DNA from 3 places in the Streptomyces sp. NPDC015171 genome. Region 2 is predicted to be linked to each of the others. Evidence: riboswitches for the same ligand, from Rfam matches in the RefSeq annotation. Region 2 holds a riboswitch; each other region holds the start of a gene.

Region 1 (3,241 bases), on a different contig from region 2:
TGGCTCGATGCACTCGTACACACCCGCGATCGAGGCGATGGTGGCCGTCGGCGCGATGGCGAGGAGCAGCGAGTTGCGCATGCCGACCGCCGCGATCCGCTGACGCAGCGCGGCCCAGCGCTCCGGCCAGGTCAGCTCGACGTCGTAGTGGTCGGGGTGCAGGACACCCTTGGCCGTGCGGGTCTTCTCCCAGGCGGGCAGCGGGCCGTTGCGCTCGGCGAGGTCGGCGGAGGCCTCGTACGCGGCGAGCATGATGCGCTCGGCGATCCGCGTCGACAGGGCCTTGGCCTCGGCGGAGTCGAAGGGCAGACGCAGCTTGAAGAAGACGTCCTGCAGGCCCATCGCGCCGAGACCGACCGGGCGCCACTTGGCGTTGGAACGGCCCGCCTGCTCGGTCGGGTAGAAGTTGATGTCGACGACGCGGTCGAGGAAGGTGACGGCCGTGCGGACGGTCTCGTCCAGCCGCTCCCAGTCGATGTCGCCGTTGCTCACGAAGGCGCCGAGGTTGACCGAACCCAGGTTGCAGACCGCGGTCTCGCCGTCGTCCGTGACCTCCAGGATCTCCGTGCAGAGGTTGGAGGAGTGGACGACGTGGCCGGGCTCGGCGGTCTGGTTGGCGGTGCGGTTGGCGGCGTCCTTGAAGGTCATCCAGCCGTTGCCGGTCTGCGCGAGGGTGCGCATCATGCGGCCGTACAGCTCACGGGCCGGCATCGTCTTCTTCGCCAGGCCCGCCGCCTCGGCCTCGCGGTAGGCGGCGTCGAACTCCGCGCCCCACAGGTCGACCAGCTCGGGCACGTCCGCCGGGGAGAACAGCGACCACTGCCCGTCGGTGTTCACGCGGCGCATGAACTCGTCCGGGATCCAGTGCGCGAGGTTCAGGTTGTGGGTGCGGCGGGCGTCCTCACCGGTGTTGTCCCGCAGCTCCAGGAACTCCTCGATGTCGGAGTGCCAGGTCTCCAGGTACACGGCGGCGGCGCCCTTGCGCCGGCCGCCCTGGTTCACCGCGGCCACCGAGGCGTCCAGGGTCTTCAGGAACGGCACGATGCCGTTGGAGTGCCCGTTCGTCCCCCGGATCAGCGAACCGCGCGAGCGGATACGGGAGTACGACAGGCCGATGCCGCCGGCGTGCTTCGACAGCCGGGCGACCTGGTGGTACCGGTCGTAGATGGAGTCCAGCTCGTCCAGGGGCGAGTCCAGCAGGTAGCAGGACGACATCTGGGGGTGCCGGGTGCCGGAGTTGAAAAGAGTGGGGGAGGACGGGAGGTAGTCCAGGCGGCTCATCAGGCCGTAGAGCGCCGCGACCTCGTCCAGGGCCCGGGCCGTGTCGTCCTCGGCCAGACCGCTCGCCACGCGCAGCATGAAGTGCTGGGGCGTCTCGACGACCTTGCGGGTGATCGGGTGGCGCAGCAGGTAGCGGCTGTGCAGGGTGCGCAGGCCGAAGTAGCCGAAGCGGTCGTCGGCCGCACGGTCGACCAGCGCGTCCAGCCGCTCGGCGTGCAGCCGGACGAACTCCGCGGTGCGGTCGGCGACGAGGCCCTCGCGGTGCCCGACCGCGATGGACTCGGTGAAGGACGTCACGCCCTGCGAGGCGGCCTCGTCGCGGATCGCGAGGGTCAGCAGCCGGGCGGCCAGCTTCGAGTAGGCGGGGTCCTCGGAGATCAGACCGGCGGCGGCCTCCGTGGCCAGCTCGCGCAGCTCCGCCTCGTCGGCCCGGGCGGACCGGCCGCGCAGCGCGGCGGCGGCGACTCGTCCTGGGTCGGCGTCGGGCAGATCGACGGTCAACTCGGTCAGGGTCCGCAGCAACGCGGCACCGGGACCGTCGGTCTCCGGCTCGCTGACTGAAGCCGGTTCGGCTGGCGCGATGGTCACGTGGGGCTCTCCCTCGCTCGGCACGGGGGCCTGGCGGAGGGCAGGGGGCAGTCACGAGCGCACACGGCGGTCGCGTCCACCAGCCCACTCCACGAGGCCCGGACGTCGGAACGCACCCAGGCCAGGACGGCCGGGTGGGCTGTCGGCAGGCCTCGGACTGAACAGGCGCGTGGATATGCGCATGTACACCGTTGCGGGACAGTTCCGGAATCACACCGGATTCCCCTGCGACGACAGCGAGGACGAGCATACATCTAGTGCCGGGCTGTCGTGTCACCCCCAGATGTTGTGTCGGCGTGGCTTCATAGGGTCAACTCGCAGGCAGCCGGGGCGAAGACCGGCCGGCCCGGGGAAGGACGCCGGTCCCGCTCCGGCGTGCGAACGGCCCGGGGTGTCCGCCGGCCCGGTGGGCGCTGTGCGCGACCCGCCGGAGAGGACCGTGGGACGGCCTCCGGCGGCCCGCGCGCGCTCGGCACGGGCCCGCTCCGGGCCCCCTGGCTCCGAGGCGCCGGACGCTCTTCCCGAGGCCCGGGAGGCCGCCCTGGAGGTCGCCCGGGCGGTGCTCCCGCCGGGCGCGGCGCACCCGGCGCGGCCGGCCCGCCGGATCAGATGGCCCACGCCGTCGAGTCCGCCGGCGGGGTACGGCAACGGGCCGCCGGATGTCGCTCCGGCGGCCCGTCGAACGGTGCCCGGCTAGTGGCCCGCGCCCGCGGTCGCGGGCGGCAGCTCCACCGCGACGCCCGGGTCGCCGGCGTCGGCCGTGTAGTCCTCCGGCCTGGTCTCGTCGATGCCGTCGGGGGCCTTCAGGGCCTTCAGGACGACCGTGAGGACCACGGAGACCGCGACGTTCAGGACGAACGCCGTCAGGCCGATGTAGCCGATCTCACCGATGCCCGGGATCTCCTTGGAGGAGCCGCCGAAGTGCTTCTGGGTCGGGGAGGCGACCCCGTACGCGGCAGCCGTGCCGTAGACCATGCCGACCGCCCAGCCGGCCAGCAGCGCCCAGCGGTGGAACCAGCGGGTGAACAGGCCGCCGACCAGGGCCGGGAAGGTCTGCAGGATCCAGATGCCGCCCAGCAGCTGGAAGTTGATGGCGACCGTCTTGTCCATGGTGAGGACGAAGACCAGGGCGCCGACCTTCACCAGCAGGGAGACCAGCTTGGAGACCTTGGTCTCCTGCGCGGGCGTGGCGTCCGGCTTGATGAAGTCCTTGTAGATGTTCCGGGTGAAGAGGTTGGCCGCCGCGATGGACATGATCGCCGCCGGCACCAGGGCGCCGATGCCGATCGCCGCGAACGCCACGCCCGCGAACCAGTCCGGGAACATGTCCTCGAACAGCTGCGGAATGGCCAGCTGGCCGTTGGTGACCTTC
Region 2 (3,241 bases):
AGCGCAGGCAGCCGGCGTCGGCGCCGCGCGTGCTCTCGACGTCCGGGCACCTCGCGGGCGCGGGCTGTGCCTGCCCCCGGCAGGTCTCGCCGGGGGTGCCGATCAGTGTCTCCAGGTCGTGCAGGAGCTGTTCGGTGCGCTTCGCCTGCTGCGCCAGCACCCGGACCCGGGCGCTCTGGCCGCCGATCTGCCGTCGGCTGGCGACCAGTTGCTCGTACTCCGCCACGGTGAGGGCGACCGCCTCGCGGCCACCGAGGGTGATGCGGCGCGGCTGGGGGGTTCTGGCCACTCGGTTCCTCCGCTCCTCGCCTGAGTGCTCCGCGAGCCGCCGGTCCGGTGCTTCTGTTCGGTGTCCGGGGAACGCGAGAGGGCCCTCGGATGGTTCCCAAGGGCCCTCTGCTGTCCGGATGGAATCAGTGCGCGGCCGGAACCGCCCGCTCGCTCGCGGCCCTCGCCGGGGCCGGGTTCAGCACCCGCTCGGCCAGCTCGCCGAAGGCGAGGCCGAAGCCGCCCCACAGCGCCGTCTGGATGGCCAGCGCGGACAGCCGGAACCGCCACAGCAGGGCGGCCGGGAAGTCCGCCGGGACCTCGTTGACGACCGGCAGGAACTCGTAGGCCAGGCCGATCACCACGGCGAAGGCGACGACCGCCGCGACGGTCGCCCACCAGGTACCGAGGCTGGGCGCCAGGCGCTTGCCCAGGATGGTGGCGCCGACCGCCAGCAGGACGCTGAGCACCATCATCAGGAAGTACAGGGTGGTCCGCTTGCCGATGGTGTCGGGCTCGCCGACCGACGGCGGGTTGGCCGGGTACTTCAGGAACGGCACGACGTACACGGCGAGCAGCGCGCAGCCCGACAGCAGGAGCGCGGTGGCACGCGGGCCGAAGCGGCCGACACGGCCCAGCGCGAAGCAGAAGGCGAGCGCCGCGATGCCGCCGAAGGCGACACCGTAGACCAGGACGCCGGTGGCGAGGCCCGCGGTGGACTGCAGGGAGCGGGAGACGACCTCCATCTCGTGCTCGTGGGAGTGGGCGTCCTCGAAGCTGATCGCCTTGTCCACGCTCGGCTCACCGAGGAGATAGGCCACGATCAGGGCGAGCACGCCGGCGGCGAGGCCGGCGAGCATGCCCCGCACAAGGAGGTTGCGTACGGTTGCGGAGTTCATGGCTGTGCGGAGTCCCCTCGCGTCAGTGGCAGGGGAAGCCGAGCAGGTGGCGGGCGTCGTGGACCCACTCGTGGACGTCCGTGCCGTTGAACACGGACGTGGCGCCCTGCTCGGCGCCGACGAAGTACAGCAGGACCAGCATGAGAATGCCGAAGAAGACCGCCCAGGGAGCTATCGCCTTCAGCGGCAGCTTGGCGGGAGTGGTGGCTGTCGGCTGGGCGACGGTCTGCGCCATGGCAGAACCTCCTCTGGGAGCTCGCGTCCCATCTCGGTGGTGCACAGGACGACGGCCGCGGGTCTGACTCACGAGCACCCACCGGGGTTCTCGCACACAGTGGCGCGACCGTGCCGGATTTCCACCGGCTTCCGCAGTACCGTCGTCGATATCGCACAGACCGTACCGCGTGTCAGGACCATGGCCAAGACCGTGTCCGCTCGATGGGATCTTTCTCTCGCACCGGCGGACACCGTCCTGTGCCGGGTGGGTCAGCGGTGGCGGAACTCCGGCGGGCGCTTGGCCGCGAAGGCGGCCATGCCCTCCTTCTGGTCGGCGGTCGCGAACACCGCGTGGAACAGCCGCCGTTCGAAGCGGACGCCTTCGGCGAGCGTGGTCTCGAAGGCCCGTCCGACCGCCTCCTTCGCCATCATCGCCACCGGCAGCGACATGCCCGCGACGGTCTCGGCCACGGCCATGGCCTCGCTGAGCAGTTCGTCGGCGGGCACGACCCGGGAGACGAGCCCGGCGCGCTCGGCCTCGGCCGCGTCCATGGTGCGCCCGGTCAGGCACAGCTCCATGGCCTTGGCCTTGCCGACCGCCCGGGTCAGCCGCTGGGAGCCGCCGATGCCGGGGATCACGCCGAGTTTGATCTCGGGCTGGCCGAAGACGGCCGTGTCGGCGGCGAGCAGGATGTCGCAGAGCATGGCGAGTTCGCAGCCGCCGCCGAGGGCGTACCCGGCGACGGCGGCCACGGTCGGGGTGCGCAGCCGGCCGAGCCGGTCCCAGGCGGCGAACCAGTCGGCGAGGTACATGTCCAGGTAGCCCTGCGGCTGCATCTCCTTGATGTCGGCGCCGGCCGCGAACGCCTTCGCCGACCCGGTGATCACGATGCAGCCGCAGTCCGGGTCCCGGTCCAGGGCCTCGGTGGCGGCCGCCATCTCGTGCATGACCTGGAGGTCGAGGGCGTTGAGGGCCTTGGGCCGGTTCAGGGTGAGCAGGGCGGTGCGGCCCCTGCGTTCGACGAGGATCGTCTCGTACTCGACGGGTACTTCCGTGGTCATGCGTGCTCTCCGCTCTGTTCCCTGATGGTGCGTACGATGCCGGAGAAGTCCTCCTCGGCGCCGACCCGTTCGGCATAGGCCGCGTACACCTCGGCGGCGCGCAGCCCGAGTTCGGCGTGCACCCCGCCCTCCCGTACCGCGTTGGCCGCGAGGCCCAGGTCCTTGGCCATGAGGGAGGCCGCGAACCCGGGACGGTAGTCCCGGTTGGCCGGGCTCGCCGGGACCGGGCCCGGGACGGGGCAGTTGACGCTGAGGGCCCAGCACTGCCCGGACGCCGTGGAGGCGACGTCGTACAGCGCCTGGTGGGACAGGCCCAGGCTCTCGCCGAGGACGAACGCCTCGCTGACGGCGATCATGGAGATGCCGAGGATCATGTTGTTGCAGATCTTGGCGGCCTGTCCGGCCCCGGCGTCACCGCAGTGGACGGCCTTCTTGCCCATGGCCTCCAGCAGTGGCCGTGCCTCGGCGAACTCCGCCCCTCCCCCGCCGGCCATGAAGGTGAGCGTGGCGGCCTCGGCGCCGACCACGCCGCCGGAGACGGGTGCGTCCAGGGCGCGCATCCCGGCGGCGGCGGCGCGTTCGTGGGCGGCGCGGGCGTCGGCGACGTCGATGGTGGAGCAGTCGACGAAGAGGGTGCCGAGCCGGGCCGCCGGGAGCAGGGTGTCGTAGAGGTCCAGGACGTGCCGTCCGGCGGGCAGCATGGTGATGACCAGGTCGGCGCCGGCCACCGCCTCGGCCGCTGTGGCGGCGGCCTCGACACCCGTCCGTGCGGCGCCGTCCACGGCGTCGGCCGCGAG
Region 3 (3,241 bases), on a different contig from region 2:
CCTTCTTCAACCGGCCCGGGCCGCGGGTGGTGCGCGGGGCGGAGGTGCTGGCCCAGGTCCTGCACGGGGTGCGGGCCGGGGAGCCGGTCACACCGGCCGAGGTGGTCGCGTTCCCCGGCCGGTGACTGGGGCGGGGGTCAGAACGCCGTCCAGGTGAACGCCACCGCGTCTCCGGCGTTCAGCTGGAACTGGCAGCCGCCCACCGGGGTGGGGGTGCCGTTGACGGAGATGTTCCAGTAGGCCGCGCCACCGCCGCTGACCTTCTTGATGGTGTCGACGGAGAAGTCGTCGAACGAGGCGTACCAGGTGCCGTCCCAGCGGAAGTGGTGCTTGCGGGCGGCGTCGTCGAGGGCCGCCGTGGGCGTCGGCACGGCCGAGGGGTGGGCGGCGCCGTTGGTGCCGTCGCATCTGTGGGTGCCGCCGGTGGCGGTGGTGACGTCATGTCCGCGGGTTCTGATCTTTCCCTTGAACAGCAGGCCGTCCGGTCCGTTCACGGTCAGGGTGACCTTCACGGGGGCGTTCGTGCCGGGCGCGCTGTGGGCGTGGGCGGTGGCGGGCATGGCGGCCAGCGCGAGTCCGAGAGCGGTCGCGGCGAGCGCGGTGCGGTGTGCGGAGGTGCGGTGCACGGTGGGAGCCTTCCGGTGGAGGGCGGTCCGCGGCCCGTCACCGAGCGAGCGGCCCCGGGGCGGGGGACGGCGGGACCCGCGCACGGGACGGCACACCGGCCCCGGGGCACCGGGACGAGGCTCTCGGCTTCGCGCTGCGGACCATGACAGTGGGAAGCGGTTCACGGCACGCGCCGGGTGCTCCGACTCGCGGCCGGCCGGCCGCACACGGTTGCAGGTCAGCGCCGGATTCCCACCGGCTTCCCCCGGTCACGCACCTATGCGGTCGTGGTGCGGACGGTTCACGCGCGTACGCCGATCACGTTCGTCACGGCGCATGGCGCGAACCGGCCCGATTCTAGGGTGATTTGACGTCCTTGAGCCAGGTCTTCACGCCTCGTCGCGCCGCCCCGGCGCGGTGAAGGCGTAGAGGTCGAGGATCTCCGGCAGGGGGGCCACGCCCGGCCCGCCCGCCCGGACCCAGCCGACGATGTCCTCGGTCGCGTCCTGGTCGTTGACGAGTCCCAGCCAGACCGGCCGGCCGCCGGCGGCCCGCCCGGCGGCGGACGGCTGGACGACGATGACATTGGCCTGGTCGCACACGTCGAGGCAGTCGGAGATCCGCACCGGTACCTCGGCGCGCAGCCGCGCGGTCTGCGCCGCGTGGTCGATCCCGGTCACCTTGGGGCTGCCGCAGCAGCAGTCCCGGCACACGACGACCCGGCACGGCGCCGGGCCGCCCCCTGCCACGGCCTCGGCCGGCGTCTCGTCCAGCGGTCCTTCGGGCATGCCGCACCACTCCCCTCCCGGGGAGATCCGCCCCGGTGTCGTGTGAGGAGGCGACCGCGTGAGTCTCCTGGCTCCCGGGGCGCGGCTCGTCCGGCCTTCCCACCCGGGTCCGGGTGGTGGCCTGCCGGAACGCGCTCACCGGTCACAGTGGCGGGACCGCGCCGGATTCACACCGGCTTCCTCGGACCGCCGTCGCCCTATGTCGTCGATCATCATCCCATCGCCGGTACCGCCCCCGTCACCCGGCCGCCGGACAACAAGAGGTGTCCGGCGGCGGCAGGTCAGCTCAGCTGCCGCAGGAAGAAGGCGGCGGCCTCCCCGCCGACCCGCAACCGGGCATCCGGGTCGGCGGGTCGCGGCGCGAAGAAGTCGTCGTGGCGCACCCCGGGACCGGCCGAGCGACCGCTCGCCGTGGGAATGTGTTCCAGGTACGGCCTGGTGTCGACGTCGTACGGGGTGACGGTGTCCGCACCGCCCCAGCGGATCTCCACCGGCACCCGCACGCCCGCCAGGCTCTCCGGCGTCACTAACGCGCCGACTCCCGGGGCCACTTGGAAGACGGCGCGCACGCGCCGGTCCGTCAGGTCCGCTCCCGCGGCGTCCAGCGCGTGCCGCGTCGACTCGTCGTCCGGATGCTTCGCGCGCAGCGCCTCCAGCACACCGGGGAACTCGGGGATCTCCGGCGGGGGCACCGCTCCGGTCAGCAGGGCCCGCACGACGCGCGGATCGACGCGGGCCCCGGCGAGGGCGGCCGCCGTATAGGCGCCGACGGAGAAGCCCGCCGCGCCGACCGGGCCGAGGGGCCGCTCCCGGGCGAGCGCGTCCAGGGCGAAGGAGACGTCCCGGGGCCGCTCCCACACATGAAGGAAGCCCTCCGGCTCGTAGCCGTCGACGAAGTTGTTGCCGTGGTGGTCCAGGGCGACCACGCGCAGGCCCGCCTCGCACAGCGGTCGTACCAGCCACTCCATGTCGCCGCCCGAGCCGCCGGTGCCGTGCGAGACGACGACCAGCGGGGCCGGCTCGGCGGCCGGACGGTCCGGCTCCCACTGGTAGAGGCGGACGGGACGCGGACGCCCCGGTTCTCGAAGGTCGGGGCGCAACTCGTCGTACAGCACACGTATGACGGGCTGTTCCCGGTCGGTGAGCGTCATGGCGGCATCCTACGAAGCCGTTGATCACCCGCCGGCGGGCCCGCCCAGCCGCGCCGTCGCGAGGTGGATCCTGAACGCGCGGGGGACGACACCCTCCGGTGTGGTGATGTCGCGCACCTCGGCGACGAAGTCCGCGCGCAGCCGCTCGACGGTCACCGCGTCGAGCGGGCCGAGGTCGTAGAGTCCGGAGACGGCCGCCCAGACCCGGGCGACCGGGCCGCTCAGATCGATGGGAACGGTCTCCCAGTCCACCGGGCCGAAGCCCGCCGGAGCGAGGACCTCGTCGAGCCCGTCGCGGCAGCGTGTCCTCCTGTCGCCCGGCGCCGGGATGCGTCGCGTGACGGGCGTCCTCTCGACCGTGCTCCGCAGCAGCGCGAGGAACCGCTCATAGGCCTCTCCGCCCGCGGCCCGCCGCCCACCACGCAGGCCGGCACCCCTCCGGGGGACAGCACGCGGGCGATCTCGGCCATGACCAGCTCGATCTCCCCCATCAGCATCAGGGCCATGGGGCAGACACAGGCGTCGAAGCCGTCGTCGGCGAAGGGCAAGTGCCTGGGCGCGGCCCGTCTCCAGCCGCGCCCCGGCGAGCGCCGGTCGGCGTCGTGCCGGCGCCACGGAGTCCGCGGACAGGTCGAGTCCGGCGAGGCGGTGCCGTTCGCAGGGAGGCGTGTCCGGTCTCTCCCCGGGCGGCGCGCG

Evidence for each region. A riboswitch is a leader RNA that binds a small molecule or an ion and turns the genes downstream of it on or off. The one in region 2 is predicted to bind cobalamin.
Region 1: linked by a shared signal. The riboswitch ahead of ACF073_RS00920 (ribonucleoside-diphosphate reductase subunit alpha) and the one ahead of ACF073_RS38640 (CbtB-domain containing protein) in region 2 are both predicted to bind cobalamin.
Region 3: linked by a shared signal. The riboswitch ahead of ACF073_RS40155 ((2Fe-2S) ferredoxin domain-containing protein) and the one ahead of ACF073_RS38640 (CbtB-domain containing protein) in region 2 are both predicted to bind cobalamin.

The regions. Positions count from the first base shown of each region.
Region 1 is NZ_JBIBUO010000001.1:191,101-194,341, reverse strand. Features, by position in the region: gene ACF073_RS00920 (ribonucleoside-diphosphate reductase subunit alpha) at 1-1,869, opposite strand, end outside; cobalamin riboswitch at 1,996-2,136, opposite strand; gene mctP (monocarboxylate uptake permease MctP) at 2,563-3,241, opposite strand, start outside.
Region 2 is NZ_JBIBUO010000027.1:13,776-17,016, reverse strand. Features, by position in the region: gene ACF073_RS38650 (hypothetical protein) at 1-289, opposite strand, end outside; gene ACF073_RS38645 (CbtA family protein) at 414-1,166, opposite strand; gene ACF073_RS38640 (CbtB-domain containing protein) at 1,189-1,401, opposite strand; cobalamin riboswitch at 1,440-1,577, opposite strand; gene ACF073_RS38635 (enoyl-CoA hydratase) at 1,653-2,444, opposite strand; gene mmsB (3-hydroxyisobutyrate dehydrogenase) at 2,441-3,241, opposite strand, start outside.
Region 3 is NZ_JBIBUO010000031.1:54,649-57,889, reverse strand. Features, by position in the region: gene ACF073_RS40165 (cobalamin-binding protein) at 1-125, shown strand, start outside; gene ACF073_RS40160 (DUF4430 domain-containing protein) at 138-626, opposite strand; cobalamin riboswitch at 781-916, opposite strand; gene ACF073_RS40155 ((2Fe-2S) ferredoxin domain-containing protein) at 996-1,394, opposite strand; cobalamin riboswitch at 1,455-1,577, opposite strand; gene ACF073_RS40150 (alpha/beta hydrolase family protein) at 1,676-2,545, opposite strand; gene ACF073_RS40145 (hypothetical protein) at 2,570-2,797, opposite strand; gene ACF073_RS40140 (class I SAM-dependent methyltransferase) at 2,767-3,241, opposite strand, start outside.